4 regions of the Buttiauxella noackiae genome follow, and region 1 is predicted to be linked to each of the others. Evidence: predicted binding sites of a transcription regulator. Region 1 holds the regulator's gene; each other region holds the start of a gene.
What was found. The regulator CRP, encoded in region 1, controls carbon source genes, mostly activating them, when cyclic AMP is high. The targets are predictions, from matches to a motif close to ATGTGANNNNNNTCACAT.
Positions count from the first base shown of each region.

Region 2: ldtB (L,D-transpeptidase) is a predicted target of CRP. The motif match lies at 2,472-2,489, and genes of this name have one in related genera.
Region 3: IX31_RS13755 (NupC/NupG family nucleoside CNT transporter) is a predicted target of CRP. The motif match lies at 3,212-3,229, and genes of this name have one in related genera.
Region 4: deoC (deoxyribose-phosphate aldolase) is a predicted target of CRP. The motif match lies at 3,887-3,904, and genes of this name have one in related genera.

Region 1 is NZ_JPRU01000003.1:15,296-21,520, reverse strand. Features, by position in the region: gene argD (bifunctional acetylornithine/succinyldiaminopimelate transaminase) at 16-1,236, shown strand; gene IX31_RS15970 (YccS/YhfK family putative transporter) at 1,240-3,324, opposite strand; gene crp (cAMP-activated global transcriptional regulator CRP) at 3,501-4,133, opposite strand; gene IX31_RS15960 (OsmC family protein) at 4,449-4,853, shown strand; gene IX31_RS15955 (phosphoribulokinase) at 4,947-5,825, opposite strand; gene IX31_RS15950 (YheU family protein) at 5,939-6,157, opposite strand; gene IX31_RS15945 (hydrolase) at 6,159-6,225, opposite strand, start outside.
Region 2 is NZ_JPRU01000002.1:925,125-931,349, forward strand. Features, by position in the region: gene IX31_RS12695 (glycoside hydrolase family 31 protein) at 1-635, shown strand, start outside; gene IX31_RS12700 (ABC-F family ATPase) at 758-2,353, opposite strand; gene ldtB (L,D-transpeptidase) at 2,588-3,508, shown strand; gene IX31_RS12710 (CidA/LrgA family protein) at 3,704-4,105, shown strand; gene IX31_RS12715 (CidB/LrgB family autolysis modulator) at 4,102-4,797, shown strand; gene cdd (cytidine deaminase) at 4,928-5,812, shown strand; gene sanA (outer membrane permeability protein SanA) at 5,944-6,225, shown strand, end outside.
Region 3 is NZ_JPRU01000002.1:1,146,240-1,152,464, forward strand. Features, by position in the region: gene IX31_RS13735 (hypothetical protein) at 1-261, opposite strand, end outside; gene IX31_RS13740 (LysR family transcriptional regulator) at 335-1,240, opposite strand; gene IX31_RS13750 (Nramp family divalent metal transporter) at 1,725-2,963, opposite strand; gene IX31_RS23805 (hypothetical protein) at 2,944-3,033, opposite strand; gene IX31_RS13755 (NupC/NupG family nucleoside CNT transporter) at 3,324-4,511, shown strand; gene IX31_RS13760 (diguanylate cyclase) at 4,580-5,779, opposite strand; gene IX31_RS23640 (hypothetical protein) at 5,816-6,220, opposite strand.
Region 4 is NZ_JPRU01000002.1:1,397,960-1,404,184, reverse strand. Features, by position in the region: gene IX31_RS22465 (DUF1328 domain-containing protein) at 28-189, shown strand; gene IX31_RS14880 (patatin-like phospholipase family protein) at 430-1,482, shown strand; gene IX31_RS14875 (TatD family hydrolase) at 1,479-2,258, shown strand; gene IX31_RS14870 (NupC/NupG family nucleoside CNT transporter) at 2,426-3,703, shown strand; gene deoC (deoxyribose-phosphate aldolase) at 3,940-4,719, shown strand; gene deoA (thymidine phosphorylase) at 4,901-6,220, shown strand.

The DNA of each region.
Region 1 (6,225 bases):
GGGGATAGGCAATTAATGGCAACTGAACAATCAGCAATTACCCGCGCAACTTTCGACGAAGTGATTCTGCCGATTTATGCACCTGCGGAGTTTATCCCGGTAAAAGGCAAAGGCAGTCGCGTATGGGATCAGCAAGGGAAAGAGTATGTTGATTTCGCGGGCGGCATCGCGGTTACGGCGTTAGGCCACTGCCACCCGGCGTTAGTGGAAGCCTTAAAAAGCCAGGGTGAAACACTGTGGCATACCAGCAATGTTTTCACCAACGAACCCGCTCTACGCCTGGGCCGTAAGCTGATTGACGCAACTTTTGCTGAACGCGTGCTGTTTATGAACTCTGGCACCGAAGCAAATGAAACAGCCTTTAAACTGGCCCGCTACTACGCTTCTACCCGTCATAGCCCGTATAAAACCAAGATTATCGCATTCCATAACGCCTTCCATGGCCGTTCTTTGTTTACTGTTTCAGTTGGCGGGCAGCCTAAGTATTCTGATGGTTTTGGTCCAAAACCTGCTGACATCATTCATGTGCCATTTAACGATTTGCATGCGGTAAAAGCCGTAATGGACGACCATACCTGCGCGGTGGTGGTTGAGCCGATTCAAGGTGAAGGCGGTGTTACGGCGGCAACGCCAGAATTCTTGCAAGGTTTGCGCGAACTATGTGATGAGCACAAAGCTTTGTTGGTATTTGATGAAGTGCAGTGCGGCATGGGACGTATCGGCGAGCTGTTTGCCTATATGTACTATGGTGTGACTCCAGATATTCTGACCAGCGCTAAAGCGCTCGGCGGCGGTTTCCCGGTGAGTGTGATGCTGACGACGCAGGAAATTGCCTCGGCGTTTCACGTCGGTACACACGGTTCAACTTACGGCGGCAACCCGCTGGCATGTGCAGTTGCAGGCGCGGCGTTTGATATCATTAACACGCCTGAGGTACTGAGTGGCGTAACGGCAAAACGGGAACAGTTCGTCGCTCATTTACAGAAGATCGATGAGCAGTTTGATCTGTTCAGCGATATCCGCGGGATGGGCCTATTGATCGGTGCTGAGTTGAAACCGCAATACAAAGGTCGCGCACGTGAGTTCCTTTACGCAGCAGCGGAAGAGGGCGTGATGGTACTCAATGCGGGGCCTGACGTAATGCGTTTTGCACCTGCGTTGATTGTTGAAGATATCGATATTGAAGATGGCATGAAGCGTTTCGCTAAAGCTGTCGCGAAGATAATTAAGGCGTAATACTTAGCTGGACCGTCGTAGGCGGCTCAGCCAGATACCATGATGTGGCCGTTGGCGCCATGCAACTGAAGATATGGTATGCATGGTGCTCAGATGTCCCAGTATCCGCTGCAAATGTTGCTCCATCGTACTTAGCGGCCCGTTTGGAAGCCCTTCAAGCGGGTCCAGAATATTCGCGTCATTGGTTTCTCCTGGCTCATCATATTGAAGACGCTGCTGGCATCGTTGCAGAGCAATTTCACATGACTGCAAATAACGCTGGGCAAGGTCTGGCGTCAACATATTGTGCTCGCGAGCCAAAGTCGTCATTGCGTTAATATGTTCGACAATAAATTGGCTGTGTGTCACCCACAGTTTCATATCCGCCAGATAATGCGAATTAAACCCAGGCTCCTGCATTGCTTGATTCAGGGAGTTAAACAGAGCGTTATGTGCCTGGTTGACCTTCATGCGTTCATAAGCCAGCGGCGTTGGTTCGGGGTCATTACTTAGAATCAGGCGAATGGCACTTTGATCCCTTTCCAGCGCATCGTGCGCGTTCTGGCGCAACAAGCCACTCTGCCATTGTGGCCATAGCCACACCATACCGCCAAAGGCTATCAAACAGCCTAGCAAGGTATCTATCAGGCGAGGGACGATGTACTGCTCGGCACTTAATGTTATCAATTGCAGGGTATAAACGGCTGTCACCGTAAAGCCTATCGTCGCCCAGCCGTAGCTTTTGCGAATAAACAAATAGCTCACCAGCGTAATGACCAACATCGCGCCCAGGGCAATGCTTTGCGGGAAGTGGAAGTGCAGCGCAATACCTGCGATGGCAAGGCCTGCGATGGTGCCAGCCGAACGGTGGAGAATTCGAACACGTGTGGCACCGTAGCCGTTTTGTGTCACGAACATCACCGTCATTAAAATCCAGTAGGGCTTGGGCAGATGTAAAAATGCACCTAACAGACTGGCTATCGTGAGCATCACACCCAATCTTGCTGCGTTGCGAAGCGCCGCTGACTTCAATGATAAATAGCTTTTTAATGCCGCCCACAGCGGCAAACGGCGCTGCCGGTCTTCCATTAAATCACGGACATAGAGTGGGCGTTGAGTGCGTAGCACGCGAGCGACACGGCTGAAGTGGTAATGACAAAATTGCCCTACCGGGTTATCTGGATTCTGTCGGGCGATTTTCTCAAGGGCATCGATCTGTTTTTCCATCGTAAAACGCTGTGGATAACGATGATAAAGAATATCGTCAGCCAGTACACGTAGCCGCGCCGCGATTGTCTGGGCATTCCAGCGAATAACCGCTTCTGCATGGCTTTTCTCGACGAGTTTTTGCACTTCCGCAGGCTGGTGAAGGCTTACCGAGATGTGTTCCTGTAAATCTAAAGCCACCTGAAAAGCACGCAGCAAGCGCTTGTAGCCGTTATGCTGATTCGCCGCCAGCATATGAAGCTGTTGGTAGCATTGAGTAATGAGATCTACTGCTTTTTGCTGACGAGCCAGTAGCGGAGGCAGCGCTTTTTCCGGATCGGTATGTTGAGTCAGCATGCCGTATTTTGCTTCACAGTAATCTGCTAACTGCCGATAGAGCAGGCTCAATGATTCGCGTAATGGCTGCTCGCGCCACATCCAGAACCAAAACCAGTTAAATACGCCGTACCAAATCGTACCGGAGACATAAAGTAGCATCGGCTTCCAGATTGGCATATTCCCGGCCATGCTGAGCGTAAAAATAGCGGCAATCAGTGAAGCGGGAAGTAGACGCGCGTGAAGTGAGCTGATTTCTGCCGTGACACCCAGTAAAAGTGCCATCACAACAAGAATGATAGGCAGTGGCACACTGGTATACAAAAGTAGCAACTGCATGATCAAGCTACTGATGGCAAAAAGGCTGCCGCCAATAATCAAACGTTTGAAGAAGCGCTTATGGGGAGTGTCAAGGCCCGCAATATTGCAGCAGGCAGGAACTAACGAGAAAAGCAGGCCAGACTGGAGATCGCCAACGAGTAAACCTACCGCCACAGGGAGGCACAGCACCAGCGTTTGTCGCAGTGCGTAATTCACCTCGGGATGGTAGATAACTCTTCGCCACATAAACCCTTCTTACTTAAAGCTGCAGCGGCGTTAGCTGCATTCATTCACCCGAATCACTTACTTGAGTAAGCTCATCGGGATGAACTCACTTGCTGCCTAAACGGGTTTCAGATTTGGTTTTTTTGAGACAAAAATGGCGTGTTATTGAAGTAACACGCCATTTTTTTAGACGGAGATTAACGAGTGCCGTATACGACGATCGTTTTACCGTGAGCGGAGATCAGATTTTGATCTTCCAGCATTTTCAAGATGCGACCAACAGTTTCGCGAGAGCAACCCACGATCTGACCGATTTCCTGACGGGTAATTTTAATCTGCATACCGTCCGGGTGGGTCATTGCATCAGGTTGTTTAGCAAGGTTCAGCAGTGTCTGCGCGATACGACCGGTAACGTCCAGGAATGCCAGGTTGCCTACTTTCTCAGAAGTGACTTGCAGACGGCGTGCCATCTGCGAAGAAAGGCGCATCAGAATGTCTGGGTTGACCTGGATTAGCTGGCGGAATTTTTTATATGAAATTTCAGCCACTTCACAGGCACTTTTAGCACGAACCCAGGCACTACGCTCCTGACCTTCTTCGAACAGCCCTAACTCACCAATGAAATCGCCCTGATTTAGATAGGAGAGGATCATTTCCTTGCCCTCTTCATCTTTAATCAGAACAGCCACAGAGCCCTTGACGATGTAATACAGCGTCTCTGCCTTCTCACCTTGGTGAATGAGTGTGCTCTTCGATGGATACTTATGAATGTGGCAATGGGACAAGAACCATTCGAGAGTCGGGTCTGTTTGCGGTTTGCCAAGCACCATGCGCGGTTATCCTCTGTTTTATAACTGGCTACCAACGACAGGACGCTAAACATCCTGTCTGGCGTTGCAAGTAATTAGAATATTCCCCACCTTGGGGAGATGGCATGCAAGTCATTCTTGCTGCCTGTAATTAGTGATGTCCTCTGCATACATGCATTACGTCAATGTATCGATGTAGCATCTGGATTGTTTTAGCATAGCTTTTGACAAGTGTCTCCTGTTGTATCGTTTCAGCTTGACGCATGTCGCCTTCCGTTGCCAGATTTGCTGAATCTGCGTACTCTGAACGGTAATTTATCTACAGGAGTAAGTAGCATGCAGGCACGAGTGAAATGGGTTGAAGGGTTTACCTTCCTGGGTGAATCCGCTTCAGGGCACCAGATTCTTATGGATGGCAATTCTGGTGATAAAGCACCAAGCCCAATGGAAATGGTGCTGATGTCCGTTGGCGGTTGCAGTGCAATTGACGTAGTTTCTATTTTGCAAAAAGGCCGCTACACCGTGACCGACTGTGAAGTGAAACTGACCTCTGAGCGCCGTGAAGAGGCTCCGCGTTTGTTTACACATATCAATCTGCATTTCATCGTGACAGGCAAAGAGTTAAAAGATGCTGCAGTTTCCCGCGCAGTAGATCTCTCTGCTGAGAAGTACTGCTCTGTTGCACTGATGCTTGAAAAAGCTGTCAATGTTACTCATAGCTATGAAGTGATTGAAGGCTAATTTATCCGTTATCCTTCGAGCAGCAGGGGGTTGTGAGTGCCGCCCACCAGCAAATCGAATGCTAACGGGCATAAGTCATGACAAGGGCGGTGATCAATCGCCCTGATTAATATTTCGCCCTTCCGCCAACCGTTTCACTAACGGTGTCATAATCAATTCCATCGCCAGCCCCATCTTGCCGCCCGGCACCACCAATGTATTGATATGCGAAATAAATGAGCCTTGTAGCATGGCGAGTAAATACGGGAAATCGATGTCATCCAGCCCGCGAAAATGAATCACCACAAAACTTTCATCCAGTGACGGGATGCCGCGAGCCGCAAATGGGTTCGACGTATCAACAGTTGGGACGCGCTGGAAGTTGATGTGGGTGCGAGAGAATTGCGGCGTGATGTAATTGATATAGTCATCCATAGAACGAACCACAGAATCCATTACCGCTTCACGGGAATGCCCGCGCTCGCTGGTATCTCGCACCAGTTTTTGTATCCACTCCAGGTTCACAATCGGTACCACACCAACCAGTAAATCCACGGCTTTGGCTACATCATGCTGTGGCGTGACCACACCGCCGTGCAAACCTTCATAAAACAAAACATCAGTGGGTTCTGGTAGTGGCTGCCATGGCGTAAAGGTTCCGGGGATTTGGTTCCAGGGTACTGCTTCATCGTAAGTATGTAGATACTTGCGTGACTTACCTTGCCCGGTTCTCCCGTACTCAATGAAAGTTTGCTCAAGTAAACCAAAGTCATTGGCTTCCGGGCCGAAATAGCTGATATGGCGCCCAAGGTCGCGTGCTTTACGAATAGCCATATCCATTTCAGGACGAGTGAAACGATGGAAACTGTCACCTTCAACTTCCGCTGCACGTAAATTGAGTTGCTGGAAGATTTTACGGAAAGCAAGGCTGGTGGTTGTCGTTCCCGCGCCGCTGGAACCTGTAACGGCAATAACCGGATGTTTGGCTGACATAAGGCAACAACTCCATGGGTGATAGCAAGTGTGTGTAAGTAAGGGCTGGCCCTCACTCTCAGGGAGATAGCTGGGTGAGGGTGGTTTTATTATGCAGTATAGAAGTTAAACGCTTAGCCGCGAAACTGCCCACGAGCCATAATATTTACCGTTTCATGGAGTTCCGACCATACCAGTACAGCCTCACCACTTTGCAGTTGGCGCTTAACGTCGGCCACTTTCTGCTCCAGTGAACGCTCTTGTTCACCATAATCTGTGCCTTCGCGTAATACAAAGGATTCAATCAGATTATCAAGCGTTTCGGGAGGCAGATCTTGCCAGGGAATCATCATATTACTGGTCCAAAAATTTAGACAGCCACTGGGGGATTCGTTGCTCAAGCCACATTTCAGGGCGGCGC
Region 2 (6,225 bases), on a different contig from region 1:
GTTATCGCCTGTTGCCATATTTCTACACCCTGCTGTGGCAGGCCCATGCAGACGACGAGCCGATGCTTCGCCCGACGTTCCTCGATCACGAGCACGATGCGAAAACCTTCGAAGAGTGTGACGACTTTATGCTGGGTCGCGATTTGCTGGTGGCAAGCGTGGTGGAAGAAGGTCAACGTGAGCGCGAAGTCTGGTTGCCTGAAAATGGCGCGGGATGGTACGACTACTATACCGGTCAGTGGTATAGCGGCGGGCAGACTATTGTGGTTGATGCTCCGCTCGAACGCTTGCCGTTGCTGGTTCGCGCTGGTGCTGCATTACCCCATTCAGCACGCATCACGCATGTGAAAGCGAGCGAGGACAATGTACGCGAGCTGAAAGTGTATCCGCTGCAAGGCACCGGTGTTTCTCACGGTAGCCTGTTTGAAGATGACGGCGAGTCATGGGGTTATCAGCAAGGCAATGCGCTGTGGCTGAACTGGGAAATTCGCTGTACGGCAGAGGAAATCCGCGTGGAGTTCACCCGCAAAGGTGATTACTTCCCAGCATGGAAAGAGTTGGCGTTGACGTTGCCGACAGGTGAGAAGCGTCGCCTGGTCGTTAACGGGAAAGTGCAGGATAGCTGGGCGCTGTAGATAACAGGTGGTGGATGGCGCTTCGCTTATCCACCCTACGCTGCTCTGTAGGTCGGATAAGCGAAGCGCCATCCGACATCTCTACCACCAAAAAAAACCGCCGAATCCGGCGGTTATTTCTTTTAACCATCAATCCCTTTACTACGCAGGTAATCTTCGTAGCCACCGGTAAAGTCAATCAAGCGCTCTGGCGTAATCTCAATCACGCGGGTTGCCAGCGAGCTAACAAATTCACGGTCATGAGAAACGAAGATCAGCGTACCTGGGTACATTTCCAGCGCCATGTTCAGCGATTCAATGGATTCCATATCCAGGTGGTTGGTCGGTTCATCCATGACCAGAACGTTAGGACGTTCCATCATTAATTTACCAAACAGCATGCGGCCTTTCTCACCACCGGACAGCACCTTCGCAGGCTTTTTGATATCGTCCTGGCTGAACAGCAAACGGCCAAGGATGCTGCGCACCGCTTGCTCGTCGTCACCTTCTTGCATCCACTGGCTCATCCAGTCGAACACCGTCAGGTCATTTTCAAATTCGTATTCGTGATCCTGTGCGTAATAGCCGATTTGCACATTCTCAGACCACTTCACAGTACCTGCATCTGGAGTCAGTTCAGCAACCAGCGTTTTAAGCAACGTGGATTTACCCACGCCGTTGGTACCCAGAATGGCGAGTTTCTCACCCACTTCCAGCAGCATGTTAACGCCTTTGAACAGCGGGCCATTATCAAAGCCTTTCGCCAGACCTTCAACTTCAAGCGCATTACGGAACAGTTTCTTGTCCTGCTCGAAGCGAATGAACGGGTTCTGACGGCTGGATGCTTTAACTTCGTCCAGTTTGATTTTATCAATCTGGCGAGCACGAGAAGTCGCCTGGCGAGATTTAGACGCGTTGGCGCTAAAGCGGCTAACGAAGGATTGCAGATCAGCAATCTGCGCTTTTTTCTTCGCGTTATCAGACAACAGACGTTCACGCACTTGTGTTGCCGCTGTCATGTATTCGTCGTAGTTGCCAGGATAAACACGCAGTTCGCCGTAGTCCAGATCCGCCATGTGAGTACAAACCATGTTCAGGAAGTGACGGTCGTGCGAAATGATGATCATGGTGCTGTTACGTTCGTTGAGCACGGTTTCCAGCCAACGAATGGTGTCGATGTCCAGGTTGTTCGTCGGTTCATCAAGCAGCAGAATTTCTGGGTTTGAGAACAGTGCCTGCGCCAGCAACACGCGCAGTTTCCAGCCTGGCGCCACTTCGCTCATCGGGCCGTAATGTTGTTCTACAGGAATGCCTACGCCTAACAGCAGTTCACCTGCGCGAGCTTCAGCGGTGTAACCGTCCATCTCGCCGTAGAGGACTTCCAGGTCAGCTACTTTGTAGCCGTCTTCTTCGCTCATCTCTGGTAACGCGTAAATGCGGTCGCGCTCTTCTTTTACTTCCCAGAGTTCAGCATGGCCCATGATAACCGTGTCGAGAACGGTGAATTTCTCAAAGGCAAATTGATCCTGACGCAACTTACCGAGGCGTTCGTTCGGATCAAGTGAAACGTTACCCAGCGTTGGCTCTAAATCGCCACCGAGGATCTTCATAAAGGTAGACTTGCCGCTACCGTTAGCGCCGATCAAGCCGTAACGGTTGCCGCCGCCAAATTTGACAGAAATATTTTCAAACAACGGCTTACTGCCGAACTGCATTGTGACGTTACTGGAAACTAGCACAGAGATGTCCTGGTAATAGAAAGTTTGTAATATGTGAAATCGAGCACATTATGCCATAACTCAACGTGCAGATCGCTCTGCTTGTGCGCTGGCGATAAAATAATCAATGTGCAAAAAAGTGTGATTTAATCCACATCCGATTTCCCAGGCTGAGGGAATGCACATATAATGCGCGCTCAATTCGCTCCGTTTCTTCACTAACTAGCCTGCATGGCCATAAATACATTGCATAACATGAATATGAAACTACGCACAATTTTACTGGCATTTGTGGCTGTTGTGGCTTTTAGCAAAACAGCTTCTGCCGTGACCTATCCTCTGCCAACCGATGGCAGCCGTCTGATTGGTCAAAACCAGGTTGTCACCATTCCTGAAGGTAGCACCGCACCGCTGGAAGAATATGCAGCGCGTTACCAAATGGGCCTTTCCAACATGTTGGAAGCAAACCCAGGCGTTGACCCGTATTTGCCAAAACCAGGCACTATCCTGAACATTCCTCAGCAGCTCATCCTGCCGGATACCGTTCATGAAGGCATTGTTATCAACAGTGCTGAAATGCGCCTCTACTATTACCCGGCGGGTACTAACACGGTAATCGTGTTGCCTATCGGTATCGGCCAGTTGGGTAAAGACACCCCACTGAACTGGACGACTAAAGTAGAACGTAAGAAAGCAGGCCCGACCTGGACCCCGACTGCGAAAATGCATGCGGAATACATCGCTGCAGGTACTCCATTACCCGCCGTTGTTCCAGCTGGCCCAGACAACCCAATGGGTCTGTATGCACTCTACATTGGCCGCCTGTATGCAATTCACGGTACCAACGCTAACTTTGGTATCGGCCTGCGTGTAAGCCACGGTTGTGTGCGTCTGCGTAATGAAGACATCAAGTTCCTGTTCGAGAAAGTGCCGGTCGGTACTCGTGTTCAGTTCATCAATGAACCAGTGAAAGCAACTGTTGAGCCAGATGGTTCGCGTTACATTGAAGTACACAACCCGCTGTCTACGACTGAAGAGCAGTTCAACTCGACTGAAATCGTGCCAATCACGCTGAAAAGCAATGTGACCGCGATTACTGCTCAGCCTGATGTTGATAGCGCCGTGGTAGACCAGGCTATTTTGGGCCGTTCTGGTATGCCGGTTCGCCTGAACTAATCCATTGCTTGAGCAAAAAAGCGACCTGCGGGTCGCTTTTTTTATGCCTGCAAAACATGATGCTGTAAGAATGCCCAAAACATTCTGGAAAGTTCCTTTGAGGAATATTTGGTATGCTCATAATTCATGATGTGATCGGTAGCACATTTTAAGCTTTAATTGTATGATGAATGCGTTTCTTAAAGGGTAATCACCATGCGTAACTTGCTCACCGTAATTTGGCACTACCTGCGGTCTTTTATTTTAATTTACATATGCTTATATGCTGGCATCGCCATCTCTTCACTGCTACCAATCACCATTCCCGGCAGCATTATCGGCATGTTAATCCTATTTATTTTGCTGTCTCTGCAAATCATGCCAGCGAAGTGGGTTAAGCCAGGTTGCCATCTGCTGATTCGTTATATGGCGCTTCTCTTTGTACCGATTGGCGTGGGCGTTATGCAGTATGTCGATGTGATCAAGCAGCAATTTGGCCCGGTGGTGGTTTCCTGTTTTATCAGTACTTTAGTGGTGTTAGTCATCGTGAGCTGGAGCTCTCATTTGGTGCACGGCGAACGTAAAGTTGTGGGTGAAAGTGAGGGCAAAACAAAATGATGCATCATATCTGGTGGTCTTTACCTTTAACGGTGGTGACTTTCTTTCTCGCCCGCCAAATCGGAATGCGTTATAAGTCACCGCTGCTGAACCCGCTACTGGTTTCGATGATTGTTATCATCCCTATTCTGGTGTTTACCAGCACGCCTTATGATCACTATTTTGCCGGCAGTAAAGTGCTGAACGATTTGCTGCAACCGGCTGTAGTTGCCCTCGCTTTCCCACTGTATGAACAGCTTCACCAGATTCGTGCACGTTGGAAATCCATTATCACCATCTGTTTTATTGGCAGCATGGTGGCGATGATTACCGGTACATCCATTGCACTATTAATGGGTGCCACACCGCAAATAGCAGCGTCAATATTACCTAAGTCTGTTACAACACCGATTGCCATGGCTGTGGGTGGCAGTATTGGCGGTATCCCGGCAATTAGCGCCGTATGCGTGATTTTCGTGGGGATCCTGGGTGCAGTATTCGGTCATAGCATTTTGAATCTGATGGGTATTAAAACCAAATCGTCTCGCGGTTTATCGATGGGGGCTGCCTCCCACGCGCTGGGTACCGCACGATGTGCTGAGTTGGATTTTCAGGAAGGTGCGTTTAGCTCACTGGCACTGGTAATTTGCGGCATCATCACTTCCCTGGTTGCTCCGTTCTTATTCCCGGTGATTTTGGCTGTGTTTGGTTAAAACTTGCGAGAGATCGCGCAATTTTGTTCTTTATTTCATATGTTGCATTTGTAATTAGATAAAGATCACATATAAAGCCCATACAGACCCGTAAACTGCGGTTCAATTACTTGTTATGAGGCTACTACTTATGCGCTCACGTTTTCAGGCTGCTCTCGCACAGCTCCCGGCTTCTTTGCAAGCCGCTTTGCAACCCTTGATAGCTGATTCTCACTTCCCGGCAATGTTTAGTGCAACGGAAGTCGATTCACTGAAAGCCCAGACTGGCCTTGATGACGATGCACTGGCATTCGCTTTGCTGCCGCTTGCTGCCGCCTGTGCTCGTGCTGATTTATCTCAGTTCTATGTTGGTGCAGTAGCTCGTGGCGTAAGCGGTAATCTCTATTTTGGCGGCAATATGGAGTTTCTTGGCTCCACCATGCAGCAGACCGTTCATGCCGAGCAAAGCGCGATTACTCACGCGTGGATGCGCGGGGAAAAAGCTCTTGCTGCAATTACCGTTAACTACACGCCATGTGGGCACTGCCGCCAGTTTATGAATGAACTGAACAGCGGCGTGGCATTGCGCATTAACCTTCCAGGCCGTAAGCCTGCAACCCTCGGCGACTATTTGCCTGATGCCTTTGGTCCTCGCGATTTAGAAATCAAAACATTACTGCTTGACGCAATGGATCATGGCTTTGCACTGCACGGTGACGAGCTAAGTCAGGCGGCTATTGCAGCAGCAAACCGCAGCCATGCGCCATACAGTAACGCGCCTTCTGGTGTTGCACTGGAAATGCGCGACGGAACGATTTTCAAAGGAAGTTATGCTGAAAACGCAGCATTCAATCCTTCCCTGCCGCCACTGCAAGCTGCATTGAATCTGCTTAGCCTCTCAGGCTATGACTACAATGAAATTCAGCGAGCGATCCTTGCAGAAAAAGCCGATGCGCCATTGACGCAGTGGGATGCCACTGCCGCAACCCTGAAAGCGTTGGGCTGCCTGAATATCGACCGCGCACTTCTGAGCTAGAAACCACAGAACGGGCGTAAATGCGCCCGTTCTGGCGAATTTTAATTCAACCAACTCCACGAATCTTGCTCTTAACCACCAGGTAAAGTAGCCTTGAATAAAATTTCATCCCTTTATTGAGCTGCAAGCCCATGTTGAAGCGCTTGTTTTATAGCCTGTTGGTCATCATCGGCTTGGCTGTGATAGCTGCGCTATGTCTTGACCGCTGGATAAGCTGGAAAACAGCGCCTTACGTCTACGACGAACTTCAGGATTTACCGTACCGCCAGGTCGGTGTGGTGCTGGGAACTGCCAAGTATTACCGCACTGGCGTGATTAATCAGTACTATCAATTCCGTATTCAGGGTGCTTTAAATGCTTATAACAGCGGCAAAGTGAACTATCTGCTATTAAGCGGAGATAACGCCCTGCAG
Region 3 (6,225 bases), on a different contig from region 1:
ATCTCCCTGAATCAGCGGATGATAGTTAATCATTATTGGTCCTAAAAAACCCGTGCGCTCAATACTGAGTTGTATCATCCCAAAAAGACTGATGGATAACTTATTACTTTGGCAGTTTGCCACCTGATGATGGTATAAACGCTCAGTTAATGTAATGTTCTTTAGCAAAATCAATGTATAGCTATTCCATAAACTATCAACATTCATTTTTTGGCTATAAATGTTTGAGGCATAATCTTTTAATGACAGATATTGCGGCATACCAAAGCGCTCCCACTTAAATTTGAGATTAAATAATAATAATGAAAAAGAAAGGTAGTGAATAATGAACTAACTATTCGGGTTTACTGGTTTTACCGAGTGCTTTGATAGCATCGCTCTGTAGAATAAAATCAATGTAATTACGCAATGTCAAAGTGTTATTTTTATTACTGGGGTAAATCATCCATAATTCAATTTTCTGCACACTCCAGTCGGGCAAAATAATTTTAAGTTGCCCATTTTTAATATAGGACTCCACAATGTACTCGGGCAAAATTGCCATGCCTGTACCTTGTAAAGCTTGTTGCAATATATAAGTCAGGTTATCGCTGGTATGCCGAGAACTCATTACTAATTTATAGCTACTATTTTCTTGAGAAAGAGTGACGCTCTTCCATGTTTGGTGAGTAATTAAATCACATGTAAGCAATTCATCAGGTGAGGTAAAACTTTGCTTTTGTGCATACTCCGGCGTCGCAACAATAAATCGATTAAAGGTTCCCAGAAAACGCCCAATGAAAGAATCATCTGAAGGCTTACCTATTCTGTAAGCAACATCAAAAGTGTCGTTCACCGAACCAAAGAATGAGTCTGCAGTGATCAGTTCAAGTTCAACCTGTGGATTTGCTTTCAAAAATTCATGATGAGGAGCAGGCAAGGCGCTGTACATAAACCCCGGAGGCGCTATTATTCTTAATTTTCCGTTTGGGCTTTCACGTAATAACTGAATGAGCTCATCAGCTCTGAATGCAACATCTATCACTTCCTGACAGTATCGCAAATAACTTTCGCCAGCATATGTCAGCGAGATCTTTCGCGTTGTTCGATTGAGCAACCGTAAGCCAAGATATTCTTCAAGCTCACTTATTTGCTGGCTGACGCGAGATTTCGTCATATTCAATTCTTCAGCGGTTCTTGTAAAATTGCCGTTTTTTACCAGCGCGGCAAAAAGAGCCATATGATTAAAATGTTTGAACATGACAAAACCCTGATGTTTCTAAACGTCAGCATAAATCATACATAACATGATGTGGAATGGACAGAGCTGATTGTTCAACAAATCATACTCATTTGTTCTGTAAGTAGTAGCTAATCAACAGTGTCTTAGTAGGTATGATTACCCGTGTTCTGGCACCAATATATACAAGGTAATCTATAAATAATGTGGACAATGATAGCTAATAGAAAACTACTGAGCATTCCGCTTTTGGGAATATTATTGCTCAATACATTTATTGACGTATTCTTGGGTGCTATTGCACTAGGGCATCACAACTTCATGATTGTTGGTGTGTTAGCAATCGCGTTTGCAATTCAGGGAATGTTTATGGTTCACGCAATCAGGAATATATTCTGCTGATTCAATGGGCAAAGGGATATCAATGGTTACGGCGTCATGCATGAATAAACAGATAAAGATGTAGCCTGCGACCACAAAGCTGTAGTCGCAGAAGGCGGTAAATCTATAACCCCAAAGCCGTACCAACCAGCAGCCACAAGTTAAGCGCCACCACTATAGCCACAATCACCCACCCCACATGTTTTACCAACCGGGTATTGACTAAATCCCCCATCAATTTCTCATTGCTGGTGAAAATCAGAAGCGGTACCAGCGCTAGTGCGATACCAAAACTGAGCAGTACCTGGCTCATGACAAGAACGCGCGTTGGGTCAAGTCCCATCAGGATGACAATAAATGAAGGTGCCATAGTGACTGAGCGACGAACCCACAGTGGTATATAGAAGCGCACAAACCCCTGCATCACGACCTGCCCTGCTAGCGTGCCGACAACAGTTGATGACAGTCCCGCCGCAACCAGACTCAATCCGAAGATAGTCGCCGCTGAATGGCTTAAAAGTGGCTCCAGTGTGAGATATGCCTCGTCAAGATCGGCAACGCCTGTATGTCCTGAGAAGTGAAACGCAGCAGCGGCCGTTGCCATCATCGCCAGATTGACAAACCCGGCAATCGTCATTGCAATACCGACATCCCATTTTGTCGCTGAGTAACGTTCAGCGCGGTTGCCGCCGTGTAGATGTTGAGTCAGTGACGAGTGCAGGTAGATGACATGCGGCATAATAGTCGCCCCCAGCACGCCTGCGGCTAAAAATACCGCTTCACTGGTCGGTAAACTTGGGATCAACATCCCTTTGCCCAATTCAGTCAGTTTAGGCTGCGAGAAAATCAACTCCACGATATACGCAGCAGCCACAAACAGCAGTAAACCGCCGATTACTTTTTCGAGAGGTTTTTGGCCGCGCCTTTGCAGCATCAATATCAGGAAAGTCGCAATCCCGGTCAGCACCGCACCTTGTAATAGAGAAACACCGAGGATCAACTTAAAACCAATCGCAGCACCAATGAATTCGGCCAGATCGGTCGCCATGGCAATGATTTCGGCTTGTATCCAGTACAACCATACAACCGGACGCGGATAGTGGTCACGAATCTGTTCGGCGAGGTTCTTGCCGGTGGCAATCCCTAATTTTGCCGACAGAATCTGGATGAGCATTGCCATCAGGTTCGCCCACACCACTACCCATAGCAATTTATAGCCAAAGCTTGCCCCGGCCTGAATGTTGGTCGCAAAGTTGCCAGGATCGATATACCCGATAGCAGCGATAAAAGCCGGCCCCATCAACGCCAGGCGTAATCTGCGCGCTGTGCGGGTGCCACTGTTGTCAACGCGACTGTTTGTCATCATCTGCCTCTGAGATATAGCCTTTGCTATGTTTCAAACTATCAAAAATGAGAATGATTATCAAATTCATTTAAGTGAGATAAACTGATTGCTCTGATAGATGAAAACAATGAGGGATTAGGGGTGACGATTTAGCATCGCCCGTTAATGAAAAAAAATTACGACAACCATTATGTTAAGGATGTGTGCACTGACGCAACTTTTACCTTCTTTACTTAACATAGCAGAAATGTATGGTTGATCACTAATTTTGAGTTTGGTCACATGACATCACTATAGTGTGCGATTAGTCTCGTTTTCTTATTGCTTGTTTCATAGAATGTGCAACGAAATTAAACCTGCCTCATGTTTGGAGCAAATATGTCCCGCGTTCTTCACTTTGTCTTAGCGCTTGCCGTGGTAGCGCTACTTGCTTTATTGCTAAGTAGCAACCGTAAGCAGATTCGTATTCGCTTTATCGTTCAACTGTTAGTGATTGAACTCATTCTCGCCTGGTTCTTCCTGAACTCAGAAATCGGTCTGGGCTTTGTGAGAGGTTTCTCAGAAATGTTTGAGAAACTGCTTTCGTTCGCTAATGAGGGGACAAACTTTGTATTCGGTAAGATGAATGACGAAGGACTCGCCTTCTTCTTCCTGAAAGTACTCTGCCCAATCGTATTTATCTCTGCGCTGATCGGGATATTGCAGCACATCCGCGTTCTGCCGATTGTTATCCGCTTTATCGGTACCGTTCTGTCTAAAGTGAATGGTATGGGTAAACTGGAATCCTTTAACGCCGTAAGCTCGCTGATTCTGGGACAATCAGAAAACTTTATCGCCTATAAGGATATTCTCGGCAAGATGTCACGCAACCGCATGTACACCATGTCCGCTACGGCCATGTCTACCGTGTCCATGTCGATTGTCGGTGCTTATATGACGATGCTCGAGCCAAAATATGTGGTTGCAGCACTGGTGTTGAACATGTTCAGTACCTTTATTGTACTGTCGCTGATTAACCCTTACCGCGTTGATGAGAGCGAAGAAAATATACAGATGTCTAACCTGCATGAAGGCCAAAGCTTCTTCGAAATGCTAGGTGAATACATTCTGGCAGGTTTTAAAGTTGCGATTATCGTTGCAGCGATGCTGATTGGCTTCATTGCCCTGATCGCGGCACTGAACGCACTGTTTGCAGCAATCTTCGGCATCTCCTTCCAGGGCATCCTGGGTTACATCTTCTACCCGGTAGCCTGGGTGATGGGTGTTCCGTCGCATGAAGCATTGCAGGTTGGTAGCATCATGGCCACCAAACTGGTTTCCAACGAATTCGTTGCGATGTTGGATCTGCAAAAACTGGCCGGTACGCTTTCCCCACGTGCGGAAGGTATCCTGTCTGTGTTCCTGGTTTCGTTTGCTAACTTCTCTTCTATCGGGATTATCGCTGGTGCGATTAAAGGCCTGAACGAAGAGCAAGGTAACGTGGTTTCTCGCTTTGGCCTGAAACTGGTTTACGGTGCAACTCTGGTGAGTATTCTGTCAGCTTCTATCGCTGGTCTGTTCTTGTAATTCTCACAGTAAAAAGCCGGGGCAATTTGCCCCGGCTTTTTTATGCCTGAAATTCATAGCGGATTTATCTACGTCCCAATCGCCTCGTCATCCTGCCAGCAGACCTGGTTTCTGCCTCGTTCTTTAGCGGTATACATCCGCATATCTGCAAGCGACTGGATTTGATCAAGCGTGTACTCCGGATATTCACTATGTGAAGCCACACCTAGCGACGCGGTAACCGGTAATTTGCGGCCGTCATCCAAAACCAATGCCGAAGACTCAAGTTCCCATTTAACTCTTGTCGCCACCATAATCCCCGCCTTGAGATCGGAATTAGGCAGATAAATACAGAACTCCTCACCGCCAATACGCCCCAGAATATCCTGACTGCGTATCGCACGCTGAATGTGTTGGGTGGCGTGTATCAACACGTTATCACCAACCAAATGCCCGTAAACGTCGTTCACTTTTTTGAAATGGTCGAGATCAAGCTGTACGAGAGTGTAATCCACATAATTAGGGCTAATTTGCGATGTTTTTGCGAAGAAACCGCGACGGTTTAACGCTCCAGTCAAATCATCGTGAAGCGCATGACGCTGCATCTCACGCTGCAAGCTACCCATATTGCGCACCAGGCGGCAAATCACTCGGTGCGATCCCCAAAGGAAAAGCACAAATATCCCCCACATCACGATCAACAAGATACTGAAACGGCCAAAGTCTTCATGTAAACCCTGGCTGAGAGTCTGAGTACTTATTAACACCGAACGCGTACCAACAACTCTGCCAAAAGTGATGAATACCGACCCATCGCGCATCGTGCCACGCGATGAGACCTCAAGCATTTCACGAATTGTTTGTAGATGCTGAGCAGTGAGTTGAAATTGATTGACCGAGCCTACGGCATTGGTTAGCGGGATTAGCTGTTCATCAAACAGTTGATATGCGCTCTGCGTATCTTCTGGTAAAGACCCCGCAAGGAATTTCTGCACCGCATCATTTTCAAACGCAATCCCCAGAAGCCCTATCCATTCACCACGAAAATCGACAGGAATGGCAGCATTAACCAGAGTGTCATCAGTTTTAGCGATATTTTGCCGTGTCCAGAAAGGTTCTCGCTGTGGATTGAGCAACGGCGAGGCCAATACGAAACTACCCTGTTCCTCATGCGGGTTGTAACTGCTCTCTAATAGCGAGTTCATCTCCTGAGATAAAGAGACAATAAATTCGCCATCACGAGAGATGTAGTACAAATCAGCAGTAAGTTCATTGGCCCCTGTGGCCAACGGGAAAAGACCTTGAATTTTCCGCAATGCATAGAGCTACTGGCGGACTTGTAGCGCATCCGCGCCGTGAAATTTGCTGTCTTCGGTAAGCGTATCGGGCAAAGGCAGCTCGCGGATCCACAATGGTGAATCGCCAACATCACCTGTAATTTCCGAAGGAACAGTTGCCACACCAGGGAAGAGTGGATCATCCATCGCTTCAATAAAAATTCTTTTTAGATAGCGAAGATTGTCAACTTTGTACTGTGCTTTACTTTCGATTCGGGCAATCACACTTTCCAGGTGACTCAGTTGGCTTGTACGGTAACCATGGCTAAATAGCTGTCCTTGCTGCCAGAATAAAAAAGTGGTCAGCGCAAAAACAAAAATGAAAACCAGATGGATAACCCGGAGTGTTTTTGCCATTGGCAGGCGAAATCTATTCGCTAATGAAGTGCTCACAAATC
Region 4 (6,225 bases), on a different contig from region 1:
GGGTTCATTATGGTTAAGGAGAAGCTTATGTTTCGTTGGGGCATTATTTTTCTGGTTATTGCGTTGATTGCAGCAGCACTGGGTTTTGGTACTCTCGCGGGTACTGCGGCAGGTGCAGCAAAAATTGTCTTCGTGGTAGGTATTATTCTGTTCCTGGTGAGTCTGTTTATGGGTCGAAAACGCCCTTAGCAATATTTCCGTGCTATAACATTTAGAGACAGACCAGAGAGCCAGTCTATTTAGACTGGCTCTCGCGTTTTTAATCGACTAACAAATATCCAATAATAAATATCCTTTAAATTTCGAGTTGCAGCCAGGCGGGCAGGGAGAACATCCCTGACAGCTTGCTGAAGACAGTGACTGGGGTGATTGAGCGCAGCCAACGCCCCTGCGACTTAAAATGAAGGATAAAGAACCAAGGAAAGCAGGGTGGGACAAAGAATACCCGTTACGCTCGGCAATATTTCGCCGCTTGCGATCAAAAATTTTCGTCCCGGAAAACTCGCCATTGTTTGTGAAGGCGGCGGGCAGCGTGGGATATTCACAGCTGGCGTGCTGGACGAATTTATGCGCGCTAATTTCAACCCGTTTGACCTCTTCTTAGGCACTTCTGCCGGTGCGCAAAACCTCTCAGCTTACGTTTGTCACCAGCCGGGTTATGCCAGAAGAGTGATTACTCGTTTTACGACGACTCGCGAATTTTTTGATCCTCTGCGTTTTGTGCGTGGTGGGCATCTCATTGATCTCGACTGGCTTGTGGAATCCACTGCCACCAAAATCCCGCTTTCAATGACGACGGCCGAAAAGCTATTTGAATCTGGCAAAGCGTTTTATATGTGCGCCTGTCGTAGTGACGACTACACGCCGGGTTATTTTTCCCCAAATAGCGGCACCTGGCTGAATTTGCTTAAAGCATCAAGCGCGATTCCTGGTTTTTACCGTACCGGGGTGGAAATAGACGGCATCGGTTACCAGGATGGTGGGATAAGCGATGCGGTTCCAGTGAGAGAAGCTGTTCGTCTTGGAGCCGATACTCTGGTCGTCATTCGCACTGTGCCCTCACAAATGTATTACACACCTGAATGGTTTAAACGCATGGAGCGCTGGCTTGGCGACAGCAGCCTGCAACCGTTGCTAAACCTGGTGCATCACCATGAAGCCAGCTACCGCGAGATTCAGAATTTTATTGAAAAGCCGCCAGGTAAACTGCGTATCTTCGAGATTTACCCACCGAAACCGTTGATGAGCTCTGCATTGGGTAGTCGGTTACCCGCGCTAAATACCGACTATAAAACTGGGCGTTTGTGCGGGCGTTACTTCCTCGCAACCGTCGGGAAATTGCTCACGGATAAGCCACCAATAAAACGCCACCTTCCGCGTATTATCGTTCCGCAGACCGTGGTCACTGAGCCATTGTCTAAAGCGGTGATTGAAACACCAGAAGCTAACGACTCCACTTTCAATAGCGAAGATACGGCGTGACGATGACGTTTTACGATACCCACTGTCACTTCGACTTTCCGCCGTTTAGCGATGATGAAACCAACAGCATTGCCCTTGCGGCGCAAGCGGGTGTAACAAAAATCATTGTTCCGGCCATCGAAGCAGACCGATTTAGTACCGTTCTGGCGCTGGCAGACAACTACCCTGCGTTGTATGCCGCGCTGGGTTTACATCCGATAGTGATTCACAAGCATCAGGATGCGTCTTTGGCGCTGCTCGAACATCACCTGAAACAGCGGCCCGAGAAATTAGTGGCTATCGGTGAGATAGGGCTCGATCTTTATATGGAAAATCCACTTTTTGATAAACAAGAAGTGATGCTGGATGCGCAGCTAAAACTGGCAAAATGTTATGATTTACCAGTCATTATCCATTCACGTCGCACGCACGACAAACTTGCAGCGCATTTGAAGCGTCATAATTTACCGCGCACTGGTGTGGTACATGGCTTCTCGGGGAGCCTGCAACAGGCCGAGCGTTTTGTGGCGCTGGGTTACAAAATTGGTGTGGGTGGAACGATTACTTATCCACGCGCCAATAAAACGCGCGATGTTATGGCGCGCTTACCCCTTAGCGCGCTGGTTCTGGAAACGGATGCTCCTGATATGCCGCTTAACGGCTGGCAGGGGCAGCCGAATCGCCCGGAACGCATTGTTGATGTTTTTCAGACACTTTCTACACTGCGTTCAGAACCTCCTGAAGTTATCGCGAATGCGATTATTAGTAACTGCAATGAATTATTTGCAATGAAATAGTAAGTAACAAAATGTGACCTGGCTCACTTAATAAGACAAACGTTTCTGTGAATGTCTATAAATACGTGATTGCCATTCCATTTGCTGGCCTCCCTGCCGTTATAATCCCGCCTCGCTGAGGTTTTTTAGCCCGCTTTCCTTTTTCATTCAATACACAGGGATTCTGTATGCAACTACTCATGGGATTGATCGGCATGATCGTTCTGCTGCTGATCGCCGTTTTACTTTCCAGTAATCGCAAAGCAATTAATCTGCGCACTGTATTAGGTGCATGGATTATTCAGGTCGGTATCGGGGCGCTAATCCTGTATGTTCCGGTCGGTCGCCAGGTTCTGCTCGCTATGTCCGAAGGAGTCGCTAACGTAATTGGTTACGGTAACGCGGGTATTTCCTTCCTGTTCGGTGGCTTAGTTTCAGACAAAATGTTCGAAGTCTTTGGCGGCGGTGGCTTTATTTTCGCACTGCGCGTTCTGCCAATTATTGTCTTCTTCTCCTCACTGATTGCTGTGCTGTATTACCTTGGCATTATGCAGTTAGTTATTCGTATTCTTGGCGGTGGCCTGCGTAAGGTTCTTAAAACCTCTCGTACAGAATCTCTTTCTGCAACAGCAAACATCTTTGTTGGTCAGACTGAAGCTCCGCTGGTTGTTCGTCCTTATATCGCCACTATGACGCGTTCAGAACTGTTCGCTGTAATGTGTGGTGGTTTGGCTTCTGTTGCAGGTTCAGTGCTGGCAGGTTACGCGCAAATGGGCGTGCCACTAGAATACCTGATTGCCGCTTCATTCATGGCAGCCCCTGGTGGGTTATTGTTCGCCAAAATTATCTTGCCTGAGACTGAAACGCCAAACGACTCACCTGAACTGGAATCTTTGAAAAATGATCCAGACCGCCCGGCAAACGTGCTGGATGCGGCGGCATCAGGTGCAGCTTCTGGTATGCAACTGGCTCTGAACGTAGGCGCAATGCTGCTGGCGTTTGTTGCTTTGATTGCATTGCTCAACGGCATGCTCTCTGGCATTGGTGGTTGGTTCAACTATCCGCAACTGTCTATGGAACTGATTCTGGGCTGGGTGTTCTCACCGCTGGCATGGATTATCGGTGTACCGTGGAGTGAAGCGAACGTTGCCGGTTCCTTCATCGGTCAGAAGTTGATCATCAACGAATTTGTTGCGTACCTGAACTTCGGGGAATACCTGAAAGATGACGCGACTGTAGCGGCAGCAGGCCTGCAAGTTCTCTCCTCCCACACCAAAGCAATTATCTCCTTTGCTCTGTGTGGCTTTGCTAACCTTTCTTCTATCGCTATTTTGATTGGTGGGCTTGGAAGCATGGCTCCAAACCGTCGTCATGACATTGCACAGTTAGGTCTGAAGGCTGTAGCAGCAGGTACATTGTCAAACCTGATGAGTGCCACAATTGCCGGGGTCTTCCTGTCATTATAAAAAAGGCGATGTTAAAATTATAACACCCCTGTAAAATCAATGGCTGGCGCTTGCGCCGGCCATTTTTTATTTCTGACGGCGACTTTTCCGTTATCACTCCTTGTTAAATCACATATACTGTACAAATTATGTAATTTCACCGTGGCTTTTGTGAAGCTATACACAAAACCATCAGGGTTGTGAATGTTATAATTATAACATCGCAACTGATTCTATATCTTTTGTTGGAGAATGTTATGACCGATTTAACTGCAAGCAGCCTGCGCGCTCTGAAACTGATGGACCTGACGACCCTGAATGACGATGACACGAATGAAAAAGTGATCGCACTTTGTCATCAGGCAAAAACTTCAGTGGGCAATACTGCAGCTATTTGTATCTACCCGCGTTTCATCCCGATCGCGCGTAAAACTCTGAATGCTCAGGGCACTCCTGATATTCGCATCGCTACAGTGACCAACTTCCCACACGGCAACGATGACATCGAAATCGCACTGGCTGAAACTCGTGCTGCTATTGCCTACGGTGCAGACGAGGTTGATGTGGTATTCCCATACCGCGCGCTTATCGCTGGTAACGAACAAGTTGGTTTCGAACTGGTGAAAGCCTGTAAAGAAGCCTGTGCTGCGGCTAACGTTTTGCTGAAAGTCATCATCGAAACCGGCGAGCTGAAAGAAGAAGCACTGATTCGTAAAGCTTCTGAAATTTCCATCAAAGCAGGCGCTGATTTCATCAAAACCTCTACTGGTAAAGTGCCAGTCAACGCAACACCTGAAAGCGCACGCATCATGATGGAAGTTATTCGTGATATGGGCGTTGAAAAAACTGTTGGTTTCAAACCAGCGGGTGGCGTGCGTACTGCAGAAGATGCAGCGCTGTTCCTGTCAATTGCTGATGATCTGTTTGGTGCTGACTGGGCTGATTCCCGTCACTACCGCTTTGGCGCTTCCAGCCTGCTCGCAAGCTTGTTAAAAGCTCTGGGCCATGGCGACGGTAAAAGCGCAAGCAGCTACTAATTACTCGTCATACTTCAAGCTGCAGGTGCGTTGGCTGCGCGCTCTCACCCCAGACACTTACTCGTGTAAGCTCCTGGGCGTCGTTCCCTTGCCACCTGCCTGCAACTCGAATTATTTAGAGTAATGTTTATTCGCGGCGGTTTCCCCGCCGCATTTCACCTGATGTGCTCAGGGGGTTACCTTGTTCCTCGCTCAAGAAATTATTCGTAAAAAACGTGATGGTCATGCTCTAAGTGATGAGGAGATTCGTTTCTTCATTAATGGTATTCGAGATAACACCATCTCCGAAGGGCAGATTGCCGCGCTGGCAATGACTATCTTCTTCCACGACATGACTATGCCTGAACGCGTATCACTGACCATGGCGATGCGAGATTCAGGAACCGTACTGGACTGGAAGAGCCTTAACCTGAACGGCCCAATTGTTGATAAACATTCCACGGGTGGCGTGGGTGATGTGACGTCTTTAATGCTTGGCCCAATGGTGGCGGCATGTGGTGGTTATATCCCAATGATCTCTGGCCGCGGTTTAGGCCACACTGGCGGTACGCTCGATAAACTCGAAGCGATCCCAGGCTTTGATATTTTCCCGGACGATAACCGTTTCCGAGACATCATCAAAAATGTCGGCGTGGCAATTATCGGTCAGACTAACTCGCTTGCTCCGGCTGACAAACGTTTCTACGCGACGCGTGACATTACCGCGACCGTAGACTCCATCCCGCTGATTACCGCGTCGATTCTTGCGAAGAAACTGGCCGAAGGCCTGGATGCGCTGGTGATGGACGTGAAAGTGGGCAGTGGCGCATTTATGCCGACCTATGAGCTTTCTGAATTACTCGCCGAAGCGATTGTTGGCGTGGCAAATGGCGCGGGTGTTAAAACCACGGCACTGCTGACTGATATGAACCAGGTGCTGGCATCCAGCGCGGGTAATGCTGTTGAAGTTCGTGAAGCGGTACAATTCCTGACGGGCGAACATGTTAACCCGCGTCTGCATGAAGTGACCATGGCGCTGTGCGTGGAAATGTTACTTTCCGGCAACCTTGCGAAAGACGATGCCGAAGCGCGTGCCAAACTGCAAGCAGTGCTGGATAACGGTAAAGCGGCAGAAGTCTTTGGCCGTATGGTTGCCGCTCAGAAAGGCCCGGCAGATTTCGTCGAAAACTACGCGAAATACCTACCAACCGCAGTTCTGAGCAAGCCGGTATTCGCAGACCGTGCTGGTTTCGTAAACCAGATGGACACTCGTGCATTAGGTATGGCTGTCGTTTCCATGGGGGGTGGCCGTCGTCAGGCATCTGACACCATCGACTACAGCGTTGGTTTTACCGACATGGCTCGTCTGGGCGACAGTGTGGATACCACACGTCCGTTGGCAGTGATTCATGCGGCAAGTGAAGCCCAATGGCAGGAGGCGGCCCGTGCTGTTAAAGCGGCAATTAAAGTTAACGAGACCGCACCAGCACAAACGCCAGAAGTGTATCGCCGTATTAGCTAATTGCT